DNA from 3 places in the Buttiauxella sp. WJP83 genome. Region 2 is predicted to be linked to each of the others. Evidence: predicted binding sites of a transcription regulator. Region 2 holds the regulator's gene; each other region holds the start of a gene.
What was found. The regulator PhoB, encoded in region 2, activates phosphate uptake and scavenging genes when phosphate is short. The targets are predictions, from matches to a motif close to CTGTCATAAAACTGNCNNAT.
Positions count from the first base shown of each region.

Region 1: rpoH (RNA polymerase sigma factor RpoH) is a predicted target of PhoB. The motif match lies at 3,692-3,711, and genes of this name have one in related genera.
Region 3: phnC (phosphonate ABC transporter ATP-binding protein) is a predicted target of PhoB. The motif match lies at 6,618-6,637, and genes of this name have one in related genera.

Region 1 is NZ_CP110080.1:112,834-122,891, forward strand. Features, by position in the region: gene rsmD (16S rRNA (guanine(966)-N(2))-methyltransferase) at 1-106, opposite strand, end outside; gene ftsY (signal recognition particle-docking protein FtsY) at 266-1,885, shown strand; gene ftsE (cell division ATP-binding protein FtsE) at 1,888-2,556, shown strand; gene ftsX (permease-like cell division protein FtsX) at 2,549-3,604, shown strand; gene rpoH (RNA polymerase sigma factor RpoH) at 3,863-4,717, shown strand; gene OH773_RS00525 (branched-chain amino acid ABC transporter substrate-binding protein) at 4,943-6,046, shown strand; gene panM (aspartate 1-decarboxylase autocleavage activator PanM) at 6,135-6,515, opposite strand; gene livK (high-affinity branched-chain amino acid ABC transporter substrate-binding protein LivK) at 6,935-8,044, shown strand; gene livH (high-affinity branched-chain amino acid ABC transporter permease LivH) at 8,116-9,042, shown strand; gene OH773_RS00545 (high-affinity branched-chain amino acid ABC transporter permease LivM) at 9,039-10,058, shown strand, end outside.
Region 2 is NZ_CP110080.1:3,688,020-3,698,077, reverse strand. Features, by position in the region: gene sbcC (exonuclease subunit SbcC) at 1-3,003, opposite strand, end outside; gene sbcD (exonuclease subunit SbcD) at 3,000-4,217, opposite strand; gene phoB (phosphate response regulator transcription factor PhoB) at 4,420-5,109, shown strand; gene phoR (phosphate regulon sensor histidine kinase PhoR) at 5,132-6,439, shown strand; gene brnQ (branched-chain amino acid transporter carrier protein BrnQ) at 6,843-8,165, shown strand; gene proY (proline-specific permease ProY) at 8,237-9,604, shown strand; gene OH773_RS17070 (YicS family protein) at 9,677-9,970, opposite strand.
Region 3 is NZ_CP110080.1:4,278,930-4,288,987, reverse strand. Features, by position in the region: gene phnK (phosphonate C-P lyase system protein PhnK) at 1-114, opposite strand, end outside; gene OH773_RS19825 (alpha-D-ribose 1-methylphosphonate 5-phosphate C-P-lyase PhnJ) at 111-956, opposite strand; gene OH773_RS19820 (carbon-phosphorus lyase complex subunit PhnI) at 949-2,013, opposite strand; gene phnH (phosphonate C-P lyase system protein PhnH) at 2,013-2,597, opposite strand; gene phnG (phosphonate C-P lyase system protein PhnG) at 2,594-3,055, opposite strand; gene phnF (phosphonate metabolism transcriptional regulator PhnF) at 3,056-3,781, opposite strand; gene phnE (phosphonate ABC transporter, permease protein PhnE) at 3,798-4,580, opposite strand; gene phnD (phosphonate ABC transporter substrate-binding protein) at 4,746-5,762, opposite strand; gene phnC (phosphonate ABC transporter ATP-binding protein) at 5,794-6,576, opposite strand; gene OH773_RS19785 (phospholipase effector Tle1 domain-containing protein) at 6,769-7,983, shown strand; gene yjdN (VOC family metalloprotein YjdN) at 8,035-8,475, opposite strand; gene OH773_RS19775 (zinc ribbon domain-containing protein YjdM) at 8,687-9,022, opposite strand; gene OH773_RS19770 (dynamin family protein) at 9,390-10,058, shown strand, end outside.

The DNA of each region.
Region 1 (10,058 bases), 1.1 Mb from region 2:
TCGTTGGACGCAGGCCTGGGCTGTCAGGGACGGGCAGTTTACGGCCGCGCCATTGGCCGCCAATTATACGGATCTGGCCTGTGCCAGTAGATTGCGGTTTTTTCATGAGACTCACTGCGATGCAATTTCTTGCCGTCTAGTGTAACGGTGTGTGTAAAGCGGGGAAAGTGATAGACTAATGCATTCATTGATAATTATTTTCAGTGCCCGTGGCAAGCTCAATCGGGCCTGTGCCATGAATTAACAGCGAGGAGTGTGTTCGCAAATGGCGAAAGAGAAAAAACGTGGCTTTTTTTCATGGCTAGGCTTTGGCCAGAAAGAGCAGGCTTCTGAACAAGAACCAGAACAAAAAGTAGCTGAAGAACAATCGGTTGTAGAAGAAGCTGTTGAGCAGGTTACTGAGCCTGAACAACCGCAAGCGACCGAAGAAACTGCACAGCCAGAAGAAGCAAAGCCAGAAATCCAAACTGAGGTTCAACCTGAAATTCAGCCAGAAACGCTGACTGATGTTGAACCCGTTGTGCTTGATAAGCACGAAGAACCAGAAGCCTTCGCAGAAGAGATCGTCGACGTCACTGAAAAACTCGCTGAAAGCGAAACGCAGGTGGCTGAGCCAGAAATCACCCCAGAGCCTGAGTCGGAAGTCACGGCGCAAGTTGCTGTTGAGCATGAAGAATTACCGGTTCAAGAAGATCTCACACCTGAGATTGTGCAGGAACAGCAGGCAGAAGAGTGGCAGCCAGAACACGAACCCGTGGTGGTTGAAACTGAGGTTGAAACGTTTGTTGAACCTGAAGAAGTCGCCATTCTTGCGGTAGAAGACGTTGTTGTCGAAGAAGAGTTGATTGAAGCGATTCCTGTTGCCGCCGATGCCGTTGAAGACGTGCCGGTCGAGCTGGAACCAGAAGAAGCCGAAGAAATTCAGGCTGAAGAAGAGCTCCAACAAGAACAAGAGAAACCAACCAAAGAAGGTTTCTTTGCGCGCCTCAAACGCAGCTTAATAAAGACCAAACAGAACCTCGGTTCCGGATTTATCAGTCTGTTCCGTGGCAAGAAAATCGATGATGATCTGTTTGAAGAGCTCGAAGAGCAGTTGCTTATCGCCGATGTGGGTGTCGAAACGACGCGCAAAATCATCGCCAATCTGACAGAAGGTGCGAGCCGCAAAGAGTTGCGTGACGCCGAAGCGTTATACGGCCTGCTGAAAGAAGAGATGGGCGAAATTCTGGCGAAAGTCGATGAGCCGCTGAACGTTGAAGGCAAAACTCCGTTTGTTATCTTAATGGTGGGCGTCAACGGGGTGGGTAAAACCACGACTATCGGCAAACTGGCGCGTCAGTTCCAGCAAGAAGGCAAATCTGTCATGCTGGCCGCGGGCGATACGTTCCGTGCCGCAGCGGTTGAGCAGCTCCAGGTTTGGGGCCAGCGCAATAACATTCCGGTGGTCGCTCAACACACGGGTGCCGACTCCGCGTCTGTGATTTTCGATGCGATTCAGGCGGCGAAAGCGCGCAACGTCGATGTTCTTTTGGCGGATACAGCAGGGCGTTTGCAGAACAAAGCGCACCTGATGGAAGAGCTGAAGAAAATCGTCCGTGTCATGAAAAAACTGGACGTAGACGCACCGCATGAGGTTATGCTCACTCTCGATGCCAGCACGGGTCAGAACGCGATTAGCCAGGCTAAATTGTTCCATGAAGCCGTTGGATTGACAGGCATTACGCTAACCAAACTGGATGGTACAGCCAAAGGCGGCGTGATTTTCTCCGTTGCCGATCAGTTTGGTATTCCGATTCGCTACATTGGCGTCGGCGAGCGTATTGAGGACTTGCGTCCGTTTAATGCGGGCGATTTTATTGAGGCACTTTTTGCCCGAGAGGATTAACCATGATTCGCTTTGAACACGTTAGTAAGGCCTATCTCGGCGGGAGACAAGCGTTGCAGGGAGTGACTTTCCATATGCAACCAGGCGAGATGGCTTTTCTGACCGGTCACTCAGGAGCCGGGAAAAGTACCCTGCTCAAGCTTATCTGCGGTATTGAGCGGCCAAGTGCCGGCAAGATCTCTTTTGGCGGTCATGACATTAGCCGCCTCAAGAGCCGCGAAGTGCCGTTCCTTCGTCGCCAGATTGGTATGATCTTCCAGGATCACCATTTGTTGATGGACAGAACTGTATACGACAACGTAGCTATCCCGCTGATCATCGCGGGTGCTAGCGGCGAAGATATTCGCCGCCGCGTTAGCGCGGCACTGGATAAAGTCGGCCTGCTCGATAAAGCGAAGAATTTCCCAATCCAACTCTCGGGTGGTGAACAACAGCGCGTGGGTATTGCACGTGCTGTTGTAAATAAGCCTGCGGTCCTGTTGGCGGATGAACCGACCGGTAACCTTGATGATGCGCTCTCAGAAGGGATTTTACGTCTGTTCGAGGAGTTTAACCGCGTTGGGGTGACGGTTCTGATGGCGACGCACGATATGGGGCTGATTTCTCGCCGTAATTATCGCATGTTGACCCTAAGTGACGGCCATTTGCATGGAGGCCTTGCAGGTGAATAAACGCAGCGCGCTCAATCACATAAAGCGCTTCAGCAACAAGCTGGATAAAATCAACTCGCTCAATAAGTTAGGGGATTTAGGCCGTTCGGTGAAAAAACGCGGCAAAGGTCCTCAATCGAAAAGCAAATCTCTTAAGGGCGGCGTGAATGAGCAGTTCCGCTATGCCTGGCAGGGCGCTTTGCAGGATTTGCGTAGCAAGCCATTAGCCACTTTCCTGACGGTCATGGTTATTGCCATCTCCCTGACGTTGCCTAGCGTGTGCTACATCGTTTACAAGAACGTCAATCAGGCCGCCACACAGTATTATCCTTCCCCGCAAATCACGGTTTATCTCGATAAAGCGCTTGATGATAATGCCGCGCAGCAAGTTGTGGGCGCGATTCAGGCGGAAGAGGGCGTCGATAAAGTTAATTATCTTTCGCGTGACGAAGCGCTTGGCGAGTTCCGTAACTGGTCGGGCTTTGGTGGCGCGCTGGATATGCTGGAAGAAAACCCGCTGCCCGCTGTCGCGGTGGTGAATCCAAAACTGGATTTCCAGACTACCGACCATCTGAATACGTTGCGCGATCGCGTGGCGCGGATAAACGGTGTCGATGAAGTCCGTATGGATGACAGTTGGTTCGCCCGTCTTGCCTCGCTGACGGGTCTTGTAGGCCGCGTGGCTGCAATGATTGGTGTTCTGATGGTTGCGGCGGTGTTTTTGGTGATTGGTAACAGCGTACGCCTGAGCATCTTTGCTCGTCGCGATACCATCAACGTGCAAAAACTGATCGGTGCCACAGATGGATTTATTCTGCGCCCGTTCCTCTATGGCGGTGCGCTGTTAGGGTTCAGCGGTGCGTTCCTGTCGCTTATCTTGTCTGAAATTTTGGTGTTACGTTTGTCCTCTGCGGTGACTGAAGTTGCACAAGTGTTTGGCACTAAGTTTGATCTCACAGGCTTAGGATTCGACGAATGTCTTCTGCTGTTGCTGGTCGCTTCCATGAGCGGCTGGTTGGCTGCCTGGATCGCAACCGTGCAACATTTACGTCGTTTTACCCCAGAGTAAAATTTTTTTGGTATACTTGTCCCCTGCTACGAAGTACCCGTCAGCAGGGGACACGCTCCCACCTCGGTTATGTGTTTCTCCTGCCCAGTTTCATAGCTCTGTCACATTTTGTGTGTAATACATGCACAGCTTTACAGTGAACTTGTGGATAGCATCACTGTCTGAGTTTACTGTGAGTGGTACGGTTTGGCGCTTGACGTGGAGTCAGGTGCAGCACGGTGTAGCAACCTGTACGTTAGTCTCTAAGAGAGGGTTTGAATGACCAAAGAAATGCAAAATTTAGCTCTAGCCCCTGTTGGTAACCTGGAATCTTATATCCGGGCCGCTAACTCCTGGCCGATGTTGACGGCTGAGGAAGAGAAGGAGCTGGCTGAAAAGCTGCATTACCAGGGCGATCTGGAAGCAGCGAAAAGGCTGATCCTGTCTCACCTGCGCTTTGTTGTTCATATCGCTCGTAATTATTCGGGCTATGGCTTACCGCAGGCTGACTTGATTCAGGAAGGTAACATCGGCCTGATGAAGGCTGTACGTCGCTTTAACCCTGAAGTGGGTGTCCGTCTGGTGTCGTTTGCCGTGCACTGGATCAAAGCTGAAATTCACGAATACGTGCTGCGTAACTGGCGTATTGTGAAAGTGGCAACCACTAAAGCACAACGTAAGTTGTTCTTTAACCTGCGTAAAACAAAACAACGTCTGGGTTGGTTCAACCAGGATGAAGTTGAAATGGTCGCCAACGAGCTGGGTGTTTCCAGCAAAGATGTCCGTGAGATGGAATCTCGCATGGCGGCGCAGGACATGACGTTTGACATGGGTAATGACGACGACTCAGACAGCGCGCCAATGGCTCCAGTGCTGTTCTTGCAGGATAAGTCTTCTAACTTTGCCGATGGCATCGAAGACGACAACTGGGAATCACACGCGGCTGATAAACTCAGCGATGCGATGATGGGCCTGGATGAGCGTAGTCAGGATATTATCCGTGCACGTTGGCTTGATGAAGACAACAAAAGCACGCTGCAAGAACTTGCCGACCGCTACGGCGTCTCCGCTGAGCGTGTGCGCCAGCTTGAAAAGAACGCCATGAAAAAACTGCGCATGGCCATCGAAGCGTAAGTTCTTCAGCCAGACATAAAAACCGCCTTTTTTAGGGCGGTTTTTTTATGCCCGTCACTTTCCCTTCCTCATGTGAAAAAATTGTTATTCCAAAAGCCGCAAATTCGGGTATGTTTTTAGCACGGAGTGCGGCGAAGGCCTGCGCGGTTATCTCCACCTCAAAAATAAAACAGTGCCAAAACAACACAACAAATACCAATCACAACAAGAATGGGGATTCTCAGGATGAATATGAAGGGCAAAGCATTATTGGCTGGTTGTATTGCGCTTGCGATGAGCAACGCGGCATTTGCTAAGGACATTAAAGTTGCGGTAGTTGGGGCGATGTCTGGCCCTGTTGCACAATATGGCGACCAGGAATTTACCGGTGCAGAACAAGCGGTTGCTGATATTAATGCCAAAGGCGGTATCAAAGGCGACAAACTGGTTATCACCAAATATGACGATGCTTGTGACCCGAAACAAGCGGTAGCCGTCGCCAACAAAGTGGTAAACGATGGCATCAAATATGTTATCGGCCACCTGTGCTCCTCTTCCACTCAGCCTGCGTCTGATATTTACGAAGACGAAGGTATTCTGATGATTACACCTGCGGCAACGGCTCCAGAGCTGACCGCGCGTGGTTATAAACTGACAATGCGTACCACCGGTCTGGACTCTGATCAGGGCCCAACGGCTGCAAAATACATTCTTGAGCATGTAAAACCGAAAAATATCGCGGTCATTCATGACAAACAACAGTACGGCGAAGGCCTGGCTCGCTCTGTTCAGGACAACCTGAAAAAAGCCGGCGCGAACGTGGTGTTCTTTGACGGTATCACCGCAGGTGAGAAAGATTTCTCCACGCTGGTTGCGCGTCTGAAGAAAGAAAACATCGATTTCGTGTATTACGGTGGTTATCACCCAGAAATGGGTCAGATCCTGCGTCAGTCTCGCGCGGCAGGCCTGAAAACCCAATTCATGGGACCAGAAGGCGTGGCGAACGTTTCTCTGTCTAACATTGCCGGCGAATCTGCTGAAGGCATGTTAGTCACCAAACCGAAGAACTACGACCAGGTTCCTGCGAACAAACCGGTTGTAGATGCGATTAAAGCGAAGAAACAAGATCCAAGCGGTGCTTTCGTGTGGACGACTTACGCGGCACTGCAATCGCTGGCAGCGGGTCTGAACAAGTCAGAAGATCCTGCTGAAATCGCTAAATACCTGAAAGGCAGCTCGGTTGAAACCGTAATGGGGCCATTGAGCTGGGATGAGAAAGGCGATCTGAAAGGCTTTGAGTTCGGCGTGTTTACCTGGCATGCGAACGGCACGGCGACTGACGCTAAGTAATTTTCCCCCTCACCCTAACCCTCTCCCTCAGGGAGAGGGGACTGGATCGGTTTCCTCCCTCTCCTGGGGGAGAGGGCCGGGGTGAGGGCTACTTCTCCCAACCACCCGTCTGAGCTTTAAATCCTGTCACCAGCATAAACGCCGTCATAACGTCACGGTCTTCCACACCGACGTCGCTCATCCACCATCGGGTGATGTCAGGATTATTACGAATCACCTCTTCCACTAAATATTGTCCAACGCCACGGCGGCGCGTAATTTCCCGCACCCGCAGCGAATCTAAAGCGCCTTCAGAATCAGCCAGTGTGACGCGAACCGCGCCCAGTAGCCTGTCGTTAAATTTTGCAGCGTAAATACGATGAGTATCACTGAGGGTCAGAGAAGCGCTGGAATATTCCGGCCAGATCTTTGCAAGATCGATCTCATCCTGAGCACTACACTCAAACAGACGAATGATGGTGAGTTTCATAAGCGAGCTAACCAAAAAGCGGGAAAACCCCGAGTGTAACCAATTTATTTGCGTCAGACGCTTTATCTTTTATCTGCCATATACCAGACGATTAATTTTTGCGTCAAACATATACCAGCTTGATAAGTGGTGGATTGAAAAATGGTCAGTATAAAACCCTAAAACCTAGTGTTTTATTCCGCTCTTTGTACCGCTATTTTATGCTGAAAATGCTGCTTTTTTTTGTTTAACTATGAGCAAATACAGAATAATATCTTTGCTTAATAGCCTGAAAAATAGAGAGTTTAGCCTTAAATATTGTAAATATTAACGCTAAGCCCTTAACGGCGCTCATAAAAATGGTTAAAGGTTAAAAAATGCACAGCATGCTTTTTAACCATAATAAAACCACAAAATCACGAGAAATGGGGATTCAAAGAATGAAGGTAAACGCGAAGACATTACTCGCCGGGTTTGTTGCTTTGGCGGTGTCTCACGCGGCAACAGCGGCAGACATTAAAGTTGCCGTTGTTGGTGCAATGTCAGGGCCGGTTGCGCAGTGGGGCGATATGGAGTTCAACGGTGCGCGCCAGGCGATCAAAGACATCAATGCCAAGGGCGGCATTAAAGGCGACAAACTTGTTGCCGTTGAATACGACGATGCTTGTGATCCAAAACAAGCCGTTGCGGTTGCCAACAAAATCGTGAACGACGGTGTGCGCTATGTTATCGGCCACCTTTGCTCCTCTTCAACTCAGCCTGCGTCTGATATCTATGAAGACGAAGGCATCCTAATGATCACGCCAGGTGCGACTAACCCAGAGCTGACAAGCCGCGGCTACAAAATGATTATGCGTACCGCAGGCCTGGATTCATCCCAGGGCCCGACGGCGTCTAAATACATTCTTGAAACCGTTAAGCCGCAGCGCATCGCTATCATTCATGATAAGCAGCAATACGGTGAAGGTCTGGCGCGTTCTGTACAAGATGGCCTGAAAAAAGGCGGGGCGAATATCGTCTTCTTCGACGGTATCACCGCAGGGGATAAAGACTTCTCTACGCTGGTTGCGCGTCTGCAGAAAGAAAATATCGATTTCGTCTACTACGGTGGCTACTACCCGGAAATGGGCCAGATCCTGCGTCAGGCACGTGCGGTTGGCCTGAAAACCCAGTTTATGGGACCAGAAGGTGTGGGTAACGCATCCTTGTCCAACATTGCGGGTGCAGCGGGCGAAGGCATGTTAGTCACCATGCCAAAACGCTATGACCAGGACCCAGCGAACAAAGCTATCGTGGATGAGCTGAAAGCTGAGAAGAAAGATCCAAGCGGCCCGTACGTGTGGATCACTTACGCAGCGGTGCAATCTCTGGCAACTGCCCTTGAGCGTACTGGTAGCGAAGAACCTGCAGATTTAATCAAAGATTTAAAAGCAAACGGTGCGAAAACCGTGATTGGGCCGCTGAACTGGGATGAGAAAGGCGATCTTAAAGGATTTGAATTTGGTGTCTTCCAGTGGCATGCCGACGGTTCTTCTTCCGTAGCGAAGTAAACCCCAGGCAATTCTGGGTCATCCCACCTCCCCGGAGTGCTATGCCGGGGAGGAATAAATAAGGTTATTGTATGTCCGAGCAGTTCCTCTACTTCCTGCAGCAGATGTTTAACGGCGTCACGCTGGGCAGCACCTACGCGCTGATAGCCATCGGTTACACCATGGTTTACGGCATCATTGGCATGATCAACTTCGCCCACGGCGAGGTCTACATGATTGGCAGCTACGTCTCGTTTATGATCATCGCCGCGCTGATGATGCTAGGCATTGATGTGGGCTGGATGCTGGTCGGAGCCGGTTTCATTGGCGCAATTATTATCGCCAGTGCTTATGGCTGGAGCATCGAGCGCGTCGCGTATAAACCCGTACGTAATTCTAAGCGTCTGATTGCATTGATCTCCGCCATCGGTATGTCCATCTTCCTGCAAAACTACGTCAGCCTCACAGAAGGTTCGCGTGACATCGCACTGCCAAGCCTGTTTAACGGCCAGTGGGTTGTCGGTGCCAGCGAAAGCTTCACCGCAACCATTACCACCATGCAGTTAGTGATTTGGGTAGTGACATTCCTTGCCATGCTAGCGCTGACACTCTTCATCCGTTATTCGCGTATGGGCCGTGCCTGCCGTGCGTGTGCAGAAGATTTGAAAATGGCGAGTCTGCTCGGCATTAACACCGACCGCGTTATCTCGCTGACCTTTGTGATTGGTGCGGCAATGGCGGCGGTTGCGGGCGTTTTGCTCGGCCAGTTCTACGGCGTCATTAACCCGTATATCGGCTTTATGGCCGGTATGAAAGCCTTCACCGCCGCGGTACTTGGCGGCATCGGCAGTATTCCGGGTGCGATGATTGGCGGCCTGATCTTAGGTGTTGCGGAAGCGCTGACCTCTGCGTATCTGAGTACTGAATATAAAGATGTGGTTTCCTTTGCGCTGCTGATTGTCGTCCTGCTGGTGATGCCTACCGGTATCCTGGGCCGTCCGGAGGTAGAAAAAGTATGAAACCGATGCATGTTGTTTTAGCACTCCTTTCGGCGGCTATCTTCTTCGTTCTGGCTGGCGTCTTTATGGGCGTTCAACTGAGCCTGGACGGCACCAAACTTGTGGTTAACAGCGCGGAATCTGTGCGCTGGCAATGGGTTCTGATTGGTACGGCGATTGTCTTCGTCTTCCAGTTGTTGCGTCCTGCATTCCAGAAAGGCATGAAAAAAGTGTCTGGGCCAAAGTTTGTGCTGCCTGCATTAGACGGCTCAACCCCCAAACAGAAACTGTTCCTGCTGGCGCTGTTGGTACTGGCTGTGGCGTGGCCATTCGTGGTTTCACGCGGCACGGTGGATATCGCCACGCTGACGATGATCTACATTATTCTCGGCCTCGGCCTGAACGTGGTGGTCGGTTTATCGGGCTTGCTGGTGCTGGGCTACGGCGGCTTCTACGCCATCGGTGCGTACACCTTTGCGCTGCTCAACCATTATTACGGACTGGGATTCTGGACGTGCTTGCCTATCGCGGGCCTGGTGTCTGCGGCGGCAGGTTTCCTACTGGGCTTCCCGGTGCTGCGTTTACGCGGTGACTATCTGGCGATTGTGACGCTCGGTTTCGGTGAAATCGTCCGTATTCTATTGCTCAATAACACCGAAATTACCGGTGGGCCGAACGGTATTAGCCAGATTCCAAAGCCAACGCTGTTTGGACTGGAGTTCAGCCGCAGCGCGCGTGAAGGCGGTTGGGATACTTTCAGCAACTTCTTCAACGTTGCCTATAACCCCGGCGACCGCATTATCTTCCTGTACCTCGTCGCGCTTTTGCTGGTCGTGTTGTCGCTGTTTGTGATTAACCGCCTGCTGCGTATGCCGCTGGGTCGTGCGTGGGAAGCGTTGCGTGAAGATGAAATTGCCTGCCGTTCACTGGGTCTGAACCCAACGCGTATTAAGCTGACGGCCTTTACCATCAGCGCCGCGTTTGCCGGTTTTGCCGGTACGCTGTTTGCTGCACGTCAGGGCTTTGTGAGCCCGGAA
Region 2 (10,058 bases):
CAGCGCGGTATCCAGTGTCTCCGCATCCAGCGTGCCAAAACCTTCATCAAGAAACAGCGAATCGATGCGCGTTTTATGGCTCACCAGGTCCGACAGCGCCAGTGCCAGCGCGAGGCTCACCAGGAAACTCTCACCACCTGAAAGCGTGCGTGTATCGCGCACCGCGTCAGCCTGCCATGTATCCACGACTTGCAGCTCCAGCGCTTCGCTATCTTTGCGTTGCAGCAAATAACGCCCGTGTAAACGGTTGAGTTGGTTGTTCGCCAGCCACACCAGATTATCGAGCGTCAGGCCCTGGGCAAACTTACGGAATTTATCGCCTTCCTTCGAACCAATTAATGCATTCAGATAGCCCCAGTCTTCCACTTGCTGTTGGCACTCGACGATGGACTGCATCAGCCCTTGCTGGCGCTGGCGGTTTTCCGCATCGTGGCGTAGCTGTTGCTGAATTTGCCCCTGCTGCGTGGTGTTCTCGCGCAGTTGCTGATGGCATACCGTCAGTTGTTCTTCCAGCGAACTCAGTTCTACATCTTCAGCAAGCGTTGCAGGGCGAGCGGCTTGATGCTCAGTCAGCGCCTTTACAGCCTGCTGATACAGTGTGGTTTGTTGCTGATGCTGTTGCTCAAGATGTTGTTTTTTCAATTCAAGCTGCTGGCGTTCTGTTTCATCCAGTAGTGCGGCCTGGAATGACTCCGTATCCGCGAACGGGCTGGTGGTCAGTGCTGTCAGGAACTGCGCGCTTGCCTGCTCTACGCGGCTTTCTTCCTGTTGCAGTTGCTGTTGCAGTGTCTTCCACTGGCTCTCCAGAGCAATGCAGTCATTGTGCAGGGTATGCCAGTTTTGCAGCGCTGAAATTTGTTCGCTTTCGGAAAGCGGAGCGGGTGTAGTGCCATCATCAACCATCGCATTAAGCAGGCTTCCCAGTGCGTCGAGTTGCTGTTGCAAGCGTGGGAGTTGCTCATTGTGCTGCTGCCAACGCTGTGATTCCTGTTGGCGTTCCGCCAGCCAACTGCTTTCTTCGCCATTGGCCGGATATTGAAGGCCTACACTTTCCAGCGCAGCGTTCAGTGTTTCGCGTAGGGACGCTATCTCTGCGGCAAGTTTTTGGTGCTGAAGCCGCAATTGAGTGAGCTGTTCTTCCAGTAAGATCCGTTGGCTAAGTTGATGCAGTTGTTGCTCACGATGTTCTTCGCTTTCCAACCACCGCTGGAGGTCATCTTCTGGCGTCAGTGACAGTTGAAGGCGGGAGCACAATTGCTGCCAGCGCAAACGCAGAGCGGCTTCTTCTTCAGTGAGCGTATTAATGGCAGCCAACATGCTTTCACGCTGTGAACGCAGCGTATCGAGTTGGCCTTTCATTGCAAAACCGGCTTCCGCAAGGCTTGCCACTTCGCGCTTAAGTACCGCCAGCCGCTGCTGATTTTCCCCTGGTTGGATGGCCTGGTAGTCAGCAACCGCCGGATGTTGCGTCGAACCGCACAACGGGCAAGGTTGCTCAGGTTGCAGACGGGCGCGTTCTGCTTCGAGGCTGACAATACGGCTTTCCAGCTCGCACACTTTTTCCAGGTCACTTTCGTGCTGGCGTCGTTCTTTGTATTGCTGGCGTTTAAGTGCCAGCTCCGCATCGCACTGGGTTATCTGCTTTTCAAGCGCGGTAATATCCTGTTGCTGCTGTGTTTTGCGTTTTAGCAATGAGGAAAGTTGCGGTTGTATGGTCGCAAGCTGCTGGCGCAAAGGGCGTGCTGAAATCGTTTCTTGTAAGTGCGTGCTCACTTCATCTGCACTGAGTGCAAGCTCAACTGCTGGCAGTAATTCGAGCTTTTTCTGAAGGGCTTCGATGTCACGCTGAAAGTCTTGAAGCTTTTTTGCCTCATTTTGCTGTTGGCTGAAGGCCATGCGCCAGCCTGTGAGTTCAGCACCCCACAAGCGATAGCTGTCGTGTGTTTTCAGCCATTGTTGCAGTTCGGTACTTTCATGCGCCAATTTTGCAGCCTGGCTTGCGGCAGCTAGTCGCGTCTGCTGGCGGCGCACTGTCGCCTGACGTAAGCGAGTATTCACTTCTTCCGTCTGAATGCGGGTATTTTTCAGCGTAGTTTTCAGTTCTTGCAGGCGCTGCCAGTCAGGGCGCAATTTTTCTGCAGGTTGAGCTCGCATCAGCTTTTCGAGTTGCGGTGCCGCTTCCTCAATAGCGCGAGCGGCCGTATTCAACGCTGCTTCTGAATGCGCGTGGTGTTGAGTCAACTGGTTGAGTTGACTCAGCCACTTCTGATGGAGCTGAAGCGTTTGCTGCTCCGTAAGACGATTTTTTTCTTCAAGAGTAAGTAATTGCAAACTGGCAGAAAGCTGCTGGTGCTGCTCATCGCTTAACAGCGCAACACCTGCCGCCTGCGCTTGTAAGTTCTCAAGTTGGCTGCGTACATTTTTATGATTTTCAAATACCGCCGCAGAAACAGCGCCGTAAATCTCCGTTCCGGTAAGCTCTTCAAGCAAGGACGCGCGGTCATTGGCATCGGCATTTAAAAACGCCGCAAACTGGCCCTGCGAGAGCATCATTGAGCGGGTAAAGCGGTCGTAATCGAGACCGGTTAATTTGGCGGTGACATCGAGCTTATCTTTTACTTTATCAGCGATGATTTTGCCGCTTGCCACTTCCGCAAGCTCAACGCGTGGAGCTTGAAGATTACCGTTTGCTGCGTTGCGCGCCCGATTTTGGCTCCAGAATGCGCGGTAGGCTGTGCCTTTGACTTCAAACTCCACTTCCGCCAGACATTCGGCAGTGTCGCGGGTCATGAGATCATTTTGTGATTGTGAGACCGTGTTGAGACGCGGAGTTTTGTGATAAAGCGCGAGGCAGATAGCATCCAGCAGTGTTGTTTTTCCGGCCCCTGTCGGCCCGGTTATTGCGAACAAACCATTGCTGGCGAAAGGCTCGCGGGTGAAATCAATTTTCCATTCCCCTTTCAGGGAGTTTAGATTTTTTAACCGCAGGCTGAGGATTTTCATGCCTGTTCCTCCGCGTCATGCAGACTTGCCACGGTTTGGGCAAATAGAGTGCGTAAACGCTGTGCGCGTTCCTCTGTCGTCTCTTCCTGAACCAGACGGCGCTCAAAAACATCTTCTACCGTCAGTTCGCTCAGTGTTTCTTTGTGTTGTTGAGCAATGACACGCTCGCGCTGCTCACGGCTACGGCGCAGCAAAACGACTTCAACTGGCAGTGTTTCAGTCAGTTGCTGAATATGGCGCTGCATATCATGCAGATATTCGTCGGTGGCGATTTCGATGTCCAACCAGACTTTGGGGTCTGCGGGGGCATCGCGCCATTGAGCAAGCTGCTGTTCAATTTCGCCCAATGAACCTTTGATCACCGCTAAAGGCTGGCTAACAGGGACCGGAAGTGGGGTAACCTCACTCAATTTACCTTCTGCAAACTCAACCAGATAAACGCTTTTGACCTTACCGGTTTCGTCAAAACTCAACGGTATTGGCGAGCCGCTGTAGCGGATATGTTCGGTGCCACCAATTAATTGTGCGCGATGAATATGTCCCAGGGCGATGTAATCCGCATGCGGGAAATGCTGCGCCGGGAAGGCGTCTAGCGTGCCAATATAAATGTCGCGCACCGCATCCGTTTTCGTCACACCCACCGTGGTTAAATGCCCGGTGGCGATAATCGGCAGCTTCGCATCCGCACGTAAATCACACGCCGCGCGGAAACACTGCTGATAATGTTCGCTAATGGACTCCATTAATGAACGCTGCTTTTCGTGGCCGGATAAACCCGCCTGGCTGTTTTGAATATCGCGTGGACGCAGAAAGGGGATGGGGCACAGAATTGCCCCCGGCTTGCCATCTTTCTTATTGAGCACCATAGCTTGTTGGCTGGCATCGTGACGGGCGCTGGCGATGACATAAGTGTTAAGGCACGCCATTAATTCTCGCGATTCGTTAAGTGTTGCAACAGAATCGTGATTCCCCGCCAGAACCACCAGGGAACATCCGGTTGCCTGAAGCTGCACCACAAATCGGTTATACAGTTCACGGGCGTAGCTCGGCGGCGAGCCAGTATCGAAAATATCCCCTGCGACAATAATCGCATCCACATCATGAACGACTGCGGTATTGAGCAACCATTCAAGAAATGCCTGGTGCTCTGGACCGCGGCTTTTGGTATAAAAATTTTGACCAAGATGCCAGTCTGATGTGTGAATAATGCGCATAACCTATCCAGTGGCTTAAAAGCGAAGTCTCGATTATAAAGGGGTGAGGCGAAAAACGTCATATCTGTCTGTGTCATAAATCAAAATGATGAGTCATCAAACAGTCATGTATTTCATAAATCTGTCATAAATCTGACGCATAATGGCGCCGCATTGAAACAACAATTACACCTTTGGGTATCTTCCTTTAGCAGGGCGAATCATGGCGAAGCGTATTTTAGTCGTAGAAGATGAAGCTCCAATCCGTGAGATGGTGAGTTTTGTGCTCGAGCAAAACGGTTTTCAGCCTGTAGAAGCGGAAGATTATGACAGTGCAGTGAATCTGCTTATTGAACCTTTCCCGGACCTGATTTTACTGGACTGGATGTTACCAGGCGGCTCAGGTATTCAGTTTATCAAGCATTTGAAACGTGAGGCATTGACGCGTGAAATCCCCGTGATGATGCTGACGGCGCGCGGTGAAGAAGAAGATCGCGTGCGTGGCCTTGAAGTCGGGGCCGATGACTACATTACCAAACCGTTTTCACCCAAGGAGTTGGTAGCTCGTATTAAAGCTGTCATGCGCCGAATCTCCCCAATGGCGGTGGAAGAGGTGATTGAAATGCACGGGCTAAGCCTTGACCCGTCGTCACATCGCGTGATGACCGGTGAAAATCCTTTGGATATGGGCCCGACGGAATTTAAGTTGTTACACTTCTTTATGACGCACCCGGAACGGGTCTATAGCCGTGAACAGTTGCTTAATCATGTATGGGGCACCAATGTTTATGTCGAAGACCGAACTGTGGACGTCCATATCCGGCGGTTACGCAAAGCGCTCGAACACAGTGGACATGACAGAATGGTACAAACAGTACGCGGTACGGGTTATCGGTTCTCAACCCGCTTTTAACCCCTTAGCAGGAGAGTGACGCGTGCTGGAACGGTTGTCATGGAAAAGGCTGGTGATGGAGCTGGTGCTCTGTTGTATACCCGCCATCATTTTGGGCCTGATTTTTGGCTATTTACCTTGGTTTTTATTACTGGCAGTCACTGGACTGCTGGTTTGGCATTTCTGGAATTTGCTGCGTTTGTCGTGGTGGCTGTGGGTGGATCGCAGCATGACGCCTCCTCCCGGTCGCGGAAGTTGGGATCCGTTGTTATACGGCCTTCACCAAATGCAGTTACGCAATAAAAAGCGTCGCAAAGAGCTAGGCAATTTGATCAAACGCTTTCGTAGCGGTGCGGAATCATTGCCAGATGCCGTCGTACTGACGACGGAAGAAGGGACAATTTTTTGGTGTAACGGACTGGCTCAACAACTGCTGGGGCTACGCTGGCCGGATGATAATGGGCAGAACATCCTAAACCTGCTGCGTTATCCGGAATTTACCCGCTATTTGACGCAAAAAGATTTCTCCCGGCCATTGACGCTGGTGCTCAACAATGGTCGTCATCTTGAATTTCGTGTTATGCCTTACAGCGACGAACAGTGGCTGCTGGTCGCGCGCGATGTCACTCAGATGCACCAACTAGAAGGGGCGCGACGTAACTTCTTTGCCAACGTAAGCCATGAACTTCGTACACCGTTAACGGTGCTGCAAGGTTATCTGGAGATGATGCAGGATCAAGCGCTTGAAGGGCCGCTGCGTGAGAAAGCGCTTGGCACCATGCGCGAGCAAACTTCGCGCATGGAAGGGTTAGTGAAACAACTTTTGACGCTGTCAAAAATCGAAGCGGCTCCGGCCATGGTACTCAATGAAAAGATTGATGTGCCACTGATGTTGCGGGTGGTAGAGAGAGAAGCGCAAACTCTCAGCCAGCAAAGACAGACACTGCAATTCGATATTGATCCCTCGCTAAAAGTGTTCGGTAACGATGAACAGCTGCGTAGCGCGATTTCAAACCTGGTGTATAACGCGGTAAACCATACGCCGGAAGGGACGCACATTACAGTGGGCTGGAAGCGGGTGGCAGGCGGCGCGTGCTTTAGCGTGACGGACAGCGGGCCGGGTATTTCAGCGGAACATATTCCACGCCTCACCGAGCGCTTCTATCGCGTGGATAAGGCGCGTTCGCGGCAAACCGGCGGTAGTGGGTTGGGACTGGCAATAGTGAAACATGCTTTAAGCCATCACGATGCGCGTCTGAATATCGAAAGCCAGCCGGGCAAAGGTTCGACATTTTCCTTTGTGCTGCCTGAGCGGTTAATCGTTAGCGAAAAAGAAGTGCAGACAGAGTAGCTGAATGCTTCTGTGTCAAAAAAAACACAGGCCAGTATACTGGCCTGTGTTTTTTTTGTTCACTTGTAAATCAAAAACGCTTAATCGGTTATAATTTAACCACACAATAAACCATACTACTTTCTAACGGATAAACAAATATACTGACTTTAAGTCTAATTTAAGGAGATCAATCTGGTTTTAGGATCCCTTCTTGCCTTCATACGCTATAAGCGTTTTAATTGCGCCCCTGTGATTAGTAGACCGACTGGATTTGAGTGGTAATTCAAACAACTATTCTTCGCCACCGATCCCGGAAAGGATTTTTCGCTGTCGTCTCCACCGATCACCGCTTTTATGCCGAGTTAGTGGCATAAAAATTTGAATACTTTCAACACCACACATCCACAGGCTGCAAATATTTATGACCCATCATTTGAAATCTCGAGACATCCTCGCGCTGGGCTTTATGACCTTTGCGTTGTTTGTCGGTGCAGGCAATATCATTTTTCCACCCATGGTGGGGTTACAGGCGGGTGAACACGTCTGGATAGCGTCACTAGGCTTCCTGGTGACCGCAGTCGGTCTCCCGGTTCTGACTATCGTCGCCATTGCTCGTGTAGGCGGTGGCATTGATAGCCTGAGCTCACCGATTGGCCGTCGTGCCGGTGTGCTGTTGGCGACGATTTGCTACCTGGCTGTTGGCCCGCTGTTTGCGACACCGCGTACGGCTACCGTTTCCTTCGAAGTGGGGATTGCGCCACTGGTCGGCACGGGTGAACTGCCACTGTTTATCTACAGCGTGGTTTACTTCGCTATTGTTATCGCCATTTCACTTTATCCAGGCAAACTGCTGGATACCGTAGGCCATGTGTTGGCTCCGGTGAAAATTGTCGCGCTGTTGGCGTTGGCTGCGGGTGCTATGTTGTGGCCTGCGGGTGGGATCAGCACGGCGACTGAGGCGTATCAGAATGCCGCGTTTTCTAACGGTTTTGTGAATGGCTATCTGACCATGGATACCCTTGCGTCACTGGTCTTCGGCATTGTCATTGTTAACGCTGCACGCTCGCGTGGTGTCACTGAATCCCGTCTGCTGACGCGTTATACCATTTGGGCTGGTCTGATTGCAGGTATTGGCTTAACGCTGATTTATCTGGCGCTGTTCCGCCTGGGTTCAGACAGTGCAACTCTTGTGGCTGACCAAAATGCCAACGGTGCTGCCATTCTGCATGCTTACGTGGCACACACCTTCGGTGGTGCAGGCAGTTTCTTCCTGGCCGCGTTGATTTTCCTCGCCTGCATGGTAACGGCAATTGGCCTGACTTGTGCGTGTGCTGAGTTCTTCAGCCAGTATTTGCCGCTGTCTTACCGTTCGCTGGTGTTTATCCTTGGCTTGTTCTCGATGGTGGTTTCTAACCTCGGGTTGAGCCATCTGATTCAGGTTTCGATTCCGGTGCTGACGGCGATTTACCCACCGTGTATTGCGCTGGTGGTGCTGAGCTTCACCCGTCCGTGGTGGCATAACTCGACGCGTGTGATTGCACCGGCGATGCTCATTAGTACATTGTTTGGCATCCTCGATGGGATCAAAGCATCAGCAATCAGTGACATTTTACCCGCGTGGACTTCACGCCTGCCATTGTCCGACCAGGGCCTGGCATGGTTGCTCCCAACGTTAATCATGGTGGTGATTGCCATCATATGGGACCGCGCAGCAGGGCGACAAGTGGCTCAAGCAGCCCACTAAAAATTATAATTTTGTACAACCACGGGGCTTCGCTCCGTGGTTTTTTTTATTGTTAAGCAGGTATGGAATCAATGGAAAACGCTAATAAACTCAAGCGCGGCTTGAGTACCCGGCACATACGCTTTATGGCGTTGGGTTCGGCGATTGGCACCGGGCTGTTTTATGGCTCGGCAGACGCAATCAAAATGGCAGGGCCCAGCGTCTTGTTGGCCTACATCATCGGTGGCGTTGCTGCTTACATCATTATGCGTGCGCTGGGGGAGATGTCGGTTCATAACCCTTCCGCCAGTTCATTCTCACGCTATGCGCAAGATAACCTTGGCCCGCTGGCAGGATACATCACAGGTTGGACCTACTGTTTTGAAATCCTGATTGTCGCGATTGCCGATGTCACCGCCTTTGGCATCTATATGGGACTGTGGTTCCCGGCCGTGCCGCATTGGGTCTGGGTATTGAGCGTGGTTCTGATTATCTGCGCCATAAACCTGATGAGCGTAAAAGTGTTTGGTGAGCTGGAGTTTTGGTTCTCCTTCTTCAAAGTCGCTACCATCATCATCATGATTGCAGCCGGTATCGGCATCATCGTTTGGGGCATTGGAAACGGTGGTCAGCCGACGGGCATCCATAACTTGTGGAGCAATGGCGGCTTCTTCAGCAATGGCTGGATAGGCATGATTATGTCGTTGCAGATGGTCATGTTTGCCTATGGCGGCATTGAAATCATTGGTATTACTGCGGGTGAAGCGAAAGACCCACAGAAGTCGATCCCACGCGCTATCAACTCTGTTCCGTTGCGTATCCTGGTGTTCTATGTCGGTACGCTGTTTGTCATCATGTCTATTTACCCGTGGAACCAGGTGGGGACGGAAGGTAGCCCGTTCGTGCTGACTTTCCAGCATATGGGGATTACGGCTGCGGCAGGTATTCTTAACTTTGTGGTGATCACCGCTTCGCTTTCCGCAATTAACAGTGACGTATTCGGTGTAGGCCGAATGTTGCACGGCATGGCAGAGCAGGGCAGCGCCCCGAAAGTGTTCGCCAAAACTTCACGCAATGGCATTCCCTGGGTCACCGTGCTGGTCATGTGCTGCGCACTGTTACTGGCGGTTGTGCTCAACTACCTGATTCCAGAAAACGTCTTCCTGGTGATTGCTTCGCTGGCTACGTTTGCCACTGTGTGGGTTTGGATAATGATCCTGCTGTCGCAGATTGCGTTCCGCCGCAAGCTTTCTCCTGATGAAACTAAGGCGCTGAAATTCCCGGTGCCGGGCGGCGTGGCAACCACAATTGTGGGCCTGGTATTCCTGGTATTTATCATTGGGCTAATCGGCTGGCATCCAGACACCCGCATCTCGCTTTATGTTGGCTGCGTGTGGATAGTATTGCTGCTGGTAGGCTGGATGTTTAAACGTCGTCAAATACTCGCCACAAACTCGTAGATAACGTCTTTAACGTTGTCGATTAAAGGTAGTAGTAGGGTGGATTAGCGTCAGCGAGATCCACCCTACTGTTTACATCTCCGGGCACTCTACTTTACTAATTGCATCCCAGTAGTTTTTCTCATTATTACGTTCAAGCGCAATCCTCGCATCGCGGATGTAACGTTTGTTCTCCTCATTGGAGAGGATTTTATTTGCCCAGTCATCATCACTCATTTTCTTTTGCGGATGGCAGGTCTTTTTTAAGTCTGCGGTAATCTGTTGTTTATACTTTCCAAATTGTAGAGATTCATAAGCTGAACTGGCCAAAGCGTTAGTGGAGCATAGTACGAGCAAAAGCAGGGAAAGGGTTCGGGCGAGAGTCATGACGATCTCCTTTTATCAGGGCGCATCGGCGGGAGTGTTTTCACTATAGGTTTCGCTAACTTATTAAGCAACTGGCGCTGTTTCTCCA
Region 3 (10,058 bases), 590 kb from region 2:
GCCCACAATGCCCAGCACTTCGCCAGGATAAAGCTCGAATGAAACGTCGCTGAAGCCTTTGCCTGGGGCATAAAGGTGCGTCAGGTTTTGCACGGAAAGTAACGGCTGAGTCATTGGCTTGCGGCCTCGCTGTTCTGGCGGCAGAAATCGGTATCGGAGCAGACGAACATGCGGTTGCCCGCATCGTCGAGCACCACTTCATCCAGGTAACTGTGGTGGGAGCCGCAAATGGCGCACGGTTCTTCCCATTCCTGAACGGTGAACGGATGGTCGTCAAAATCGAGGCTTTCGACGCGGGTATACGGCGGCACCGCGTAGATGCGTTTTTCACGCCCGGCACCGAACAGTTGCAGCGCGGGCATCATGTCCATTTTCGGATTGTCGAATTTTGGAATCGGCGACGGGTCCATCACATAGCGCTGGTTCACCTTCACCGGATAGGCGTAAGTGGTGGCGATATGGCCGAAACGGGCGATGTCTTCATACAGTTTCACCTGCATCACACCGTACTCTTCCAGCGCGTGCATGGTGCGGGTTTCGGTTTCACGCGGTTCGATAAAGCGCAGCGGCTCAGGGATCGGCACCTGATAAATCAGGATCTGATCTTCGGTGAGTGGCATTTCAGGGATGCGGTGGCGCGTCTGAATCAGCGTGGCGTCGGCGGTAGATTCGGTAGTGGCAACGTTGGTGACGCGCTTGAAGAAGTTGCGAATCGACACCGCATTGGTGGTGTCGTCCGCGCCCTGGTCAATCACCTTCAGCACGTCGTTTTCGCCAATCACACTGGCGGTAATTTGAATGCCGCCGGTTCCCCAGCCGTAGGGCATCGGCATTTCACGCCCACCAAACGGCACCTGATAGCCCGGAATGGCGACCGCTTTCAGGATGGCGCGGCGCAGGGTGCGCTTGGTTTGTTCATCAAGATAAGCAAAGTTGTAGCCGCTTAAATTAGCCATTTGCGCGTTCCTTAATCAGACGGTTCAGCAGTTCCAGTTCGGCCTGGAAATCGACGTAGTGCGGCAGTTTCAGGTGCGAGACAAAGCCCGCGGCTTCGACGTTATCGGCGTGGGCCAACACGAACTCTTCATCCTGCGCGGGGCCCGCGACGGTTTCGTCGTAGTCCGGGGCTTGCAGGGCGCGGTCAACCAGCGCCATCGCCATCGCTTTGCGTTCGCTCATGCCGAACACCAGCCCGTAGCCACGGGTGAAGTGCGGATCTTCGTTTTCTGGTGCTACAAAGCCGTTGACCATTTCGCACTCAGTTATCAGCAGTTCGCCGATGTTCACCGCAAAACCCAACTCTTCCGGCACGATTTCCAGATCGACATAACCGCTGCGAATTTCCCCGGCGAACGGGTGGTTGCGCCCGTAGCCGCGCTGAGTGGAATAGGCGAGTGCCAGCAAATAGCCTTCGTCGCCGCGCACCAGTTGTTGCAGGCGCGAGGAGCGGGAGCACGGATAAACCGGCGGTTGGCGGGTGATATCGTCCGGCTGTTCGCCGTGGTCTTCTTCGGCTTTTGCCAGGCCCTGGCGCGTCAGCAGGCTGAAAACGTGCGGCGCGGGCTCAGTGATGTCGTCAGCCTTTTTAAGCTGTGGCGCTTCGCCGTTGGCCAGCAAAGTGAAATCCAGCAGGCGGTGGGTGTAATCGTAAGTTGGGCCGAGCAACTGGCCGCCCGGCACATCTTTATAGACCGCTGAAATTCGGCGCTCTAAACGCATCTCGGCGGTATCTAACGGTTCGCTCACCGCCAGACGTGGCAGTGTGGTGCGGTAAGCGCGGAGCAGGAAGATGGCTTCGACCATATCGCCACTGGCCTGCTTGATGGCGAGCGCCGCCAGTTCACGATCGGCAATGCCGCCTTCGGTCATCACGCGGTCAACGGCTAGACCTAACTGCTGTTCGATTTGTGCGACGCTCAGTTCAGCCAGATTTTGGCTGCCACGGCGGTTGTGTTCCTGGAGTTCGTGGGCGGCGGCAATCGCCTTTTCGCCCCCTTTGACGGCGACGTACATCAGCACACCTCCACATGAGTGGTGCGGGGAATTGCCAGCAGGCGGTCGCCGCAGGTGAGGATTAAATCGATACCCAACGGGAACGGGTGCGGGCGCTCGGTCAGCTCGTGAATCACGCAGTCCGGCAACTGCGGGGCAATCATGCGTTCTTCGCGAATACCCGCGCCGGTTAAGCGCAACATGCGGCCACCGCTCAGGCTCGGCACCTGCAAAATCAGCGTCGCGCTGGTGTCGGGAGCGACGTCGGTGCCTTGCGCCAGTGCGTTGAGTTGTTCGGCGGTAATTGTGCTGTCGGTGACCGCGAACTGTGCCTGCTCTGGTGTTTGGGTCACCGGGGCATTGGTATGAAAACGGACATTTTGCAGCGCGACGTCATTGCTTAACGCCTCGCTAATCCATACCGGCGTGTCGTTGTCGGCAAGCGTCAGCAGCACGCTGGTGGAGGCGACATTCAACGGTTTCCAGCCATGTTGCAGCGAATGCAGGGCGACGATCACGCCCGGCTCGCTCATCGCTTTAAGCAGGCGACGGAAGCTCTGTTGGGCATCCTGCACGGGTAGGTTAAAAGCGGTCATCAGGGTCATGCGTTATCTCCGCGAACCAGAGTGAAGAAGTCGACTCGGCTGCTATTAATTTGTGTGCGACGGGAAGCCAAACGTTGTTCCCGATTTGCGGCCAGCGGCGCAATTAAGGTTTCTTGTAATGTCCGGAATTGCGTTTTTTCCTGCATCAGCGCGTCGATGACCGCGCAGCGTTCGGCGTGGGCTTTGTCGCGCCCTGATATGTAGCTGTAACCGTAGGTGCCGTTGGTGAGCTGCACGACGGCGCGGGTCAGCGTGGTATCACCGGCAAAAAAGCGTTGTCCGGTTGCGCCCATCCGCGCCTGAATTTGTACCAGCCCGGTTTCGGGTTGGCGGATAACCTGATATTCAGGATTCAGTTTTTGTTCTGCCCAAAGTGCTGCCAGTTCTTGTGGCAGGCTTTGGGCGAGCACGGCCATCCACTGCTGGCGCTGTGCGATGTCAAAATGCGGTGCGTCCATTTAGTGCTCCATGGTGAATTCAATCATGTCGGCGCGGGTCAGACTGACGGAGTATTCCGCCGGTGACGTGTGGCCTTCACGGTGGTTAAGGGTGCGTACGCAGAGCAGCGGCGCCATATTGGGGATTTCCAGCAGGCGGCTTTCTTTGGCCTGAGCGCGGCGGGCGCTGATGCGTGTTTGAGTGCGTTTAAGGCTGATGCCGAGCTGTGTCTGGATAACTTCGTGTAGCGAACCGCTGTTGAAGTGTTGCAGCGTGGGCCACCAGGACAGGTCGGCAAAGTAGTGGTCAATCAGGCACACCGCGATGCCGTTAACGCGGCGCAATGTGCGCAGATGAATAATGTTCTCGCCTTCGGTAATGCCCAGCGCGTCAGCCACATGGCTTGAGGCCGGGCGCAATACCGCGAGTAAGCGCTCGCTGGTGGGGTGGCTTCCCTGGTCGAGCAGGTTCTGGCTAAAGCGAGCCTGGGCATTCAGCGGGTAGTCGAACGGGCGCATCAGCACCAGCACGCCGATGCCCTGGCGGCGCTGTACCCAGCCTTTTTCGACTAACTGGTCGATGGCGCGGCGCAGCGTGTGGCGATTCACCTCAAAACGTGCCGCCAGTTGGCTTTCGGCGGGAAGGTAGTCGCCGCAGCGGTAGTTTTTACGCAGCTCCTGTTCGAGCAGGGCGGCGATTTCCTGGTAACGCGTCGGGTAACTGGTCGGATGTCTGGATAGGTGCATCGTCAACAAAGCCTCGTTAAATAAAGTGCTTACGCAGTCGTTGCGACAGGAAATCCAGCAGGCTGACGGTGATGATGATGACAATCATCAGTGCGCAGGTTTGCTGGAACTGGAATCCACGAATCGCTTCCCAAAGTGTTACGCCAATCCCGCCTGCGCCCACCATGCCGACCACTGTTGCCGAACGGACGTTCGACTCGAAGCGGTAGAGCGAGTAGGAGATAAGCAGTGGCATCACTTGTGGGAGGACGCCGTAAATGATCTCTTCAAGTTTGTTGGCACCGGTGGCGCGAATGCCTTCTACCGGGCCGGGTTCGATGGCTTCCACCGCTTCGGAAAGCAGTTTCGAGAGCACGCCGGTGGTGTGAATAAACAGTGCTAAAACACCTGCGAATGGGCCCAGGCCGACGGCAACCACGAATAACATCGCAAACACCATTTCGTTGATGGCGCGGCAGGCGTCCATCAGGCGGCGCATCGGTTGGTAAACCCACCATGGCACGAGATTGTCGGCACACATCAGGCCACACGGAATGGAAAGGACGATGGAAAGGGCGGTGCCCGAGACGGCGATTTGCAGCGTGACGCCCATTTCGCTGAGGTATTGCTGCCACTCGCTGAAATCTGGCGGGAAGAAGTCAGCGGCGAAGGTCGCCATATTGCCCGCATCGCGGAACAAGGTGAGCGGAGCCATTTCCGCACCTTGCCAGGAGGCAACGAGTACCGCTAACAAAATCGCCCAACTCAGTAGCGAGAACCAGCTACGTTTTGGTGCGGCGACTTGAATGGTTTGTTGCATGTGGTGCTCCGGTTTTTGCCTTTGTTTGAAAAACCACCCTCACCCTAACCCTCTCCCTGAGGGAGAGGGGACGGATCGGTGTTCATCCTCTCTCTGAGGGAGAGGGGACGGATCGAGTGGTTTCCCCCTCTCCTGGGGGAGAGGGTCGGGGTGAGGGCTAATCGATCACTGAACTGCTTTATTCACGCTGCTCATCGCGGAAAGTGCTGCGGTCAGGCGGTCCAGATCACTAAGCTGGTTTTGAATCTCGGTGACTTTGGTGTTTTTTTCCGGCTCGGCTAACCCTTTGTTGTCCTTCACGCCTTGCATCTGTTTGAACAGAGCGAGCTGGCGAATCGGCACCAGTTGCAGGTCGCTGGATGGACGGAACGGTGCCCATGTCAGGTTTTTCAACACGGCCGCTTCTTCCGGGGTTTTGCCGTAAGTCATAAAGAAGTCGTAAATTTTGTCTTTGGTGGTTTCGGAAAGGTTCTTACGCCACACGATCGGATCGCCTGGGATCAACGGGGATTTCCAGATGACTTTCAGATCTTTGAATTTCTCAGGGGCGGTTTTCTTTAAACGATCGAGGTTTTCAGTGTTGTTGGTCGCGACATCCACTTGCTTGTTGGCAACGGCCAGGGCGTTGGTTTCGTGGTTGGCGTTCACTGAGCGCTTAAATTCGTTGGCTGCTGCGTTGTTCTTGGCAAAAACGTAATACCCCGGGACCAGATAACCCGATGTTGAGTTAGGATCGCCGTTGCCAAAAGTCAGCTCTTTGCGTTTTGCCAGCATCTCTTGCAGGTTGTTGATCGGGCTGTCTTTGTTGACGATCAGCACGCTCCAGTAACCCGGAGAACCGTCTGCCGCAACGGTTTGAGCAAAGACTTGCCCGTTAGCGCGGTCTACCGCTTCCATCGCGGAAAGGTTGCCGTACCAGGCGATATCCACTTTGTTAAAACGCATCCCCTGAATGATCCCGGCGTAGTCCGGTGCAAAGAAAGCGTTCACTTTCACGCCCAGTTTTTTCTCCATATCCTTCAGGAACGGGTCCCACTGCGGTTTCAGGTTTTGCTGCGATTCTGTCGAGATAATGCCGAAGTTCAGCGCTTTCTCTTGTTCATCCGCATGAGCTGCGCTGAACAGGGTGCTAACGCTTAACAGGCTGGTAAAGACAAGGGCTTTAGCGGCTTTGTAGCTCATGACAATTCCTTGAGGTAACTGATTGAAGTGGTTAAGCAGCGACCGCGTCGACGCGATTCATACTGCGGTAAAGATTTCCCAGCCGTTCGTTGTCGAACGCTGAGCTGCTTCCGTCGTAAAACACATGGCCCTGGCGCAGTGCGACAATGCGTTCGCAGTAGCGCAGGGCGTAATCCACCTGATGCAGCGTCACCACCACGGTGATGCCGTCCAGACGGTTAATGTCGTGCAGGGTTTCCATCACGATGCGCGCAGATTCCGGGTCGAGAGAGGCAATGGGTTCATCGGCCAGAATCACTTTCGCCTGCTGCATCAGCGCGCGGGCAATCGCCACGCGCTGCTGCTGCCCACCGGACAGGGTGGAGACGCGCTGATATGCAAACTGCGCCATGCCGACACGGGTCAGTGCCTGCAACGCGCGTTGTTTCTGCTCGCGGGTAAACCAGTTAAAACAGGTACGCCAGAACGGCGTGGAACCGAGCGCGCCGATCAGTACGTTTTCCAGTACCGTCAGGCGATTCACAAGGTTGAACTGCTGGAAGATGTAGCCGGTGTGGGCGCGGCTTTTGCGTATGTCACTTGCCAGGCGACCCGCTTTTTGTACGGTGCGGCCGAGCAATTCAACGTGGCAGTCTGCTGATTTATCGGAAGTAATCAGGCCGCTCAGGTGACGTAAGAGGGTAGATTTGCCTGAACCAGACGGCCCCAGCAGAGCAACCATCTCACCTTCATTAACAACCAGATCAACCGCATTCAGCGCCTGATGTTGGTTGAAGGTTTTGCTCAGTTTGTTGACGCGAATAATTGTTTGCATCATTCGGCTCCTTAAAAAAGTTGCCTCATGGTGCCGATTGAATGTGACGATTTTGTTAAGGATAAGTTTCGATATGATGAAGAGTGAGCGGCAGCCTGGAAGTCATCAAGCTAATCAGCTATTTGTCGTATTGTTCGGCGCTTCGTTTTTGTCTTTGCTTACAGTTACCCGCTGGGCATTGGGAAGGTAACAATGAGCAAGAATATTATTTTTTGTGCCGATGGCACATGGACCGCTCCCGGTTTTGAACCAAAGCCGGATGATGAAACCGTTGCCAGTAATGTTTATCAGTTATTTATTGATTTGAAAGGTGTTGTTGACCAGCAGAGTTTGTTACTAGCCAATGAGCAAGAAAAAACGCTGACGGATAGCAGCGGCAATGTGGTGCAGGTCGCGAAATACATTTATGGAATGGGTGATCCGCATAATGGCCTGATCAAGCGACTGGGTGGCGCATTTGGCGCAGATTTGATCGTGCCGATCATTCGCGGGTACACCTTTATCAGCCGCCATTGGCAGCCGGGCGATCGGATCTATCTGGTGGGATTTAGCCACGGTGCCTATACCGCGAGGGTTCTGGCGGAGATGATCATCGATCGTGGCTTATTAAATCGTGAAAAGCTGAAATTAAATCAGCGTAATAAAGATGAGGCGTGGCGGTTTGCCGCGTCGGTGTGGGCGCAGTATCTTGCCCATTCGCTGGATATGAGTCCGAGCCTGCTAGGGAGCGTGGTGCGCGAGTTGCCGGGTTTTTTTTGCGACAGCGTTGACCCTACCTGTATTTCGCGTCCGGCCTCAATTGAAGCGGTTGCGGTGTGGGAAACTGTCGGGCGGATGGGCATCCCTCAATATTTCACGGATAAACGTTACAGTGTTTTCCGCTTTAACAATACCGAGCTGCATCCCCGTGTGAAATACGGGCTACAGGCGCTGGCGATTGATGAGCAGCGTGTCGATTTAGAACCCGTATTGTGGGACAACCGCGATCGTATTTTGCAGGTGATGTTTCCTGGTATTCATCAGGATGTGGGTGGGGGATATCAAAACACTCAAGAGGACCGAGGTTTGTCGAATGGCGCGTATTTGTGGATGCATGATGCGCTCGACGATTTGGGAATTAATCTTGCACCCAGCGAGGTTATTGCAGATCCGCTTGGGCTGCTGCATTGCGATTGGTATCCGCCAACCCGATATTTGCGCATCACGCCTCGACAGCTTCCTCCACCGGTGACGTCATCAATGATGGTTCACCAGTCGGTTATCGAGCGGCTGAGCGGCGGCCCAATGTTGTTGCAGCAGTCAGCGATAACCGGGGAATGTCTGCCAGGACCTTATGCGCCGCAACCGTTACAGAACTATTTACACGGGCAGGGTGCCATCCCCATTAACTGGGCAATAGCGCGGTAGGTGTAGAGGTGCTGTCGTCTGTTATCGCAGGCGGCAGCACCCTAAAACGGATTACATCGGTTTTTCGACATTCACCATCCACGGGATACCGTACTTATCGGTCAGCATGCCAAAGCCTTTGGCCCAGAATGTTTCTCCCCAAGGCATGGTGACATTTCCACCGGCGGCCAGGTTATCAAACCACCGTTTACCTTCGTCGACATCTTTACTGGTCAGGCTCAGTGAATAGCCGGAGTGTTTCACCTGGTCGGTGGCTATATTGCCGTCGCTCATCATGACTTCACTGTCACCTATTCGGACATTGGCATGCATGATTTTATCATCAGGCCAGTTAAATCCACTGTTGCAGCCTTCTGCTGCATTGTTTGCTTCCTCCTTTGGCATTTCGCCAAAAGTCATTTTAAACAGCAGTTCAGCACCGATAGCTTGTTTATAAAACGCGATAGCTTCTTCGCAGGTGCCGTCAAAAAAGATGTAGGGGCCAACAGACATGGTTTTTTCCTCATATGCGGAGTGAATATGAAGTGTAGATGTGGGAATAAGGGCAAGCCAGGCGGGGATGGTACGGTTTCTCCCTCTCCTGGGGGAGAGGGATGGGGTGAGGGCGATACTGACTATTAACACCATCCTCACCCTAACCCTCTCCTTGAAGGAGAGGGGATAGTCTGGAGTTCTTCCTCTCCTTCAAGGAGAGGGAAAAGAATCAGTTCTTTTTCACAAACTCTGACTTCAATTTCATCGGGCCAAAACCATCGATTTTGCAATCAATGTTATGGTCGCCTTCAACCAGACGGATACCCTTAACTTTGGTACCGATCTTCAGCATTGAAGAACTGCCCTTAACTTTCAAATCTTTCACTACGGTGACGTTATCGCCGTCAGCCAGCAGGTTACCGTTGGCATCTTTAACAATCAGCTGGTCGCTGTCTTGTGCGGGTTCGGCATCATTCCATTCATGCGCACATTCCGGGCAGACAAACATACCGTTGTCTTCATAGGTGTACTCGGAACTGCATTTCGGGCAATGAGGGAGAGTCATCTTAATATCCTCAAAAATAGCGGCTTTCCGCCAAAAGTAGCGCAATTATACATTAAAACCCTACTTTTGCAGGGATTATTGCCGCTACGCCTTGCGCCATGAGGATGAGATGAACGCAAAGATTGATATTTTGTATCTGTAATCAATTGCTAAATTCGGGATGAAAATACAGAATTAGCTTATTGAAATGCGCTATTGTTTCTTTCTTTTTCTATACCATTAGATAACTTTCTTTGAAACGTAAGCTTAATAAAAATATCGAATAATTGATTTCCGCACGAAATTATAATTTCCGGTACTGAATTGACCTATAAATATAAGTATTTTTATAAAAATCCGGATAATTTTATTTAAGTAAGGATTTTTTATGCACACACAAGCAATATTTGAGTTAAGTCAGGAGGCTGAGCGGCTATTACAGCTCGCCCTGCAAAACCTTAATTCCTTAAAGGCAACATCTTTTACTTCACGGCATGATGAGAATGACGCTGGGCAATCGCAAATGGGGGCGGTTGTCCCGTCTGCGTTTTGCCCGCACACCCTTCAACAGCAGCAGGCCATGCTGCAAAATGAATTACGCAAAATCACCCAGAATGAGATGGTGCTGGCCATTGTAGGCACGGTAAAAGCAGGCAAATCCACCACCATCAACGCCATTATTGGCACAGAAGTTCTGCCTAATCGCAATCGCCCGATGACAGCATTACCGACATTGATTCGCCACACGCCAGGCCAGCGTGAGCCAGTATTGCATTTTCCTTACGTGCAACCCATCGACCAATTAATGCATGCGCTGCAACTTCGTTTGCAACAAACCGACAGAGCAACGCTCGGCAGGCATTTGGAAATTGATCGGGATATGGCGGCGTTATTAACCCGAATAACTGAAGGGGAATCTTTCGCTAAACATTATCTGGGGGCTCAGCCTATTTTTCATTGTCTGAAAAGCCTTAATGATTTAGTGCGTTTATCCAAAGCTCTGGATGTAGCTTTTCCCTTTAAAGCCTATGCGGCAATTGAACATGTTCCGGTAATT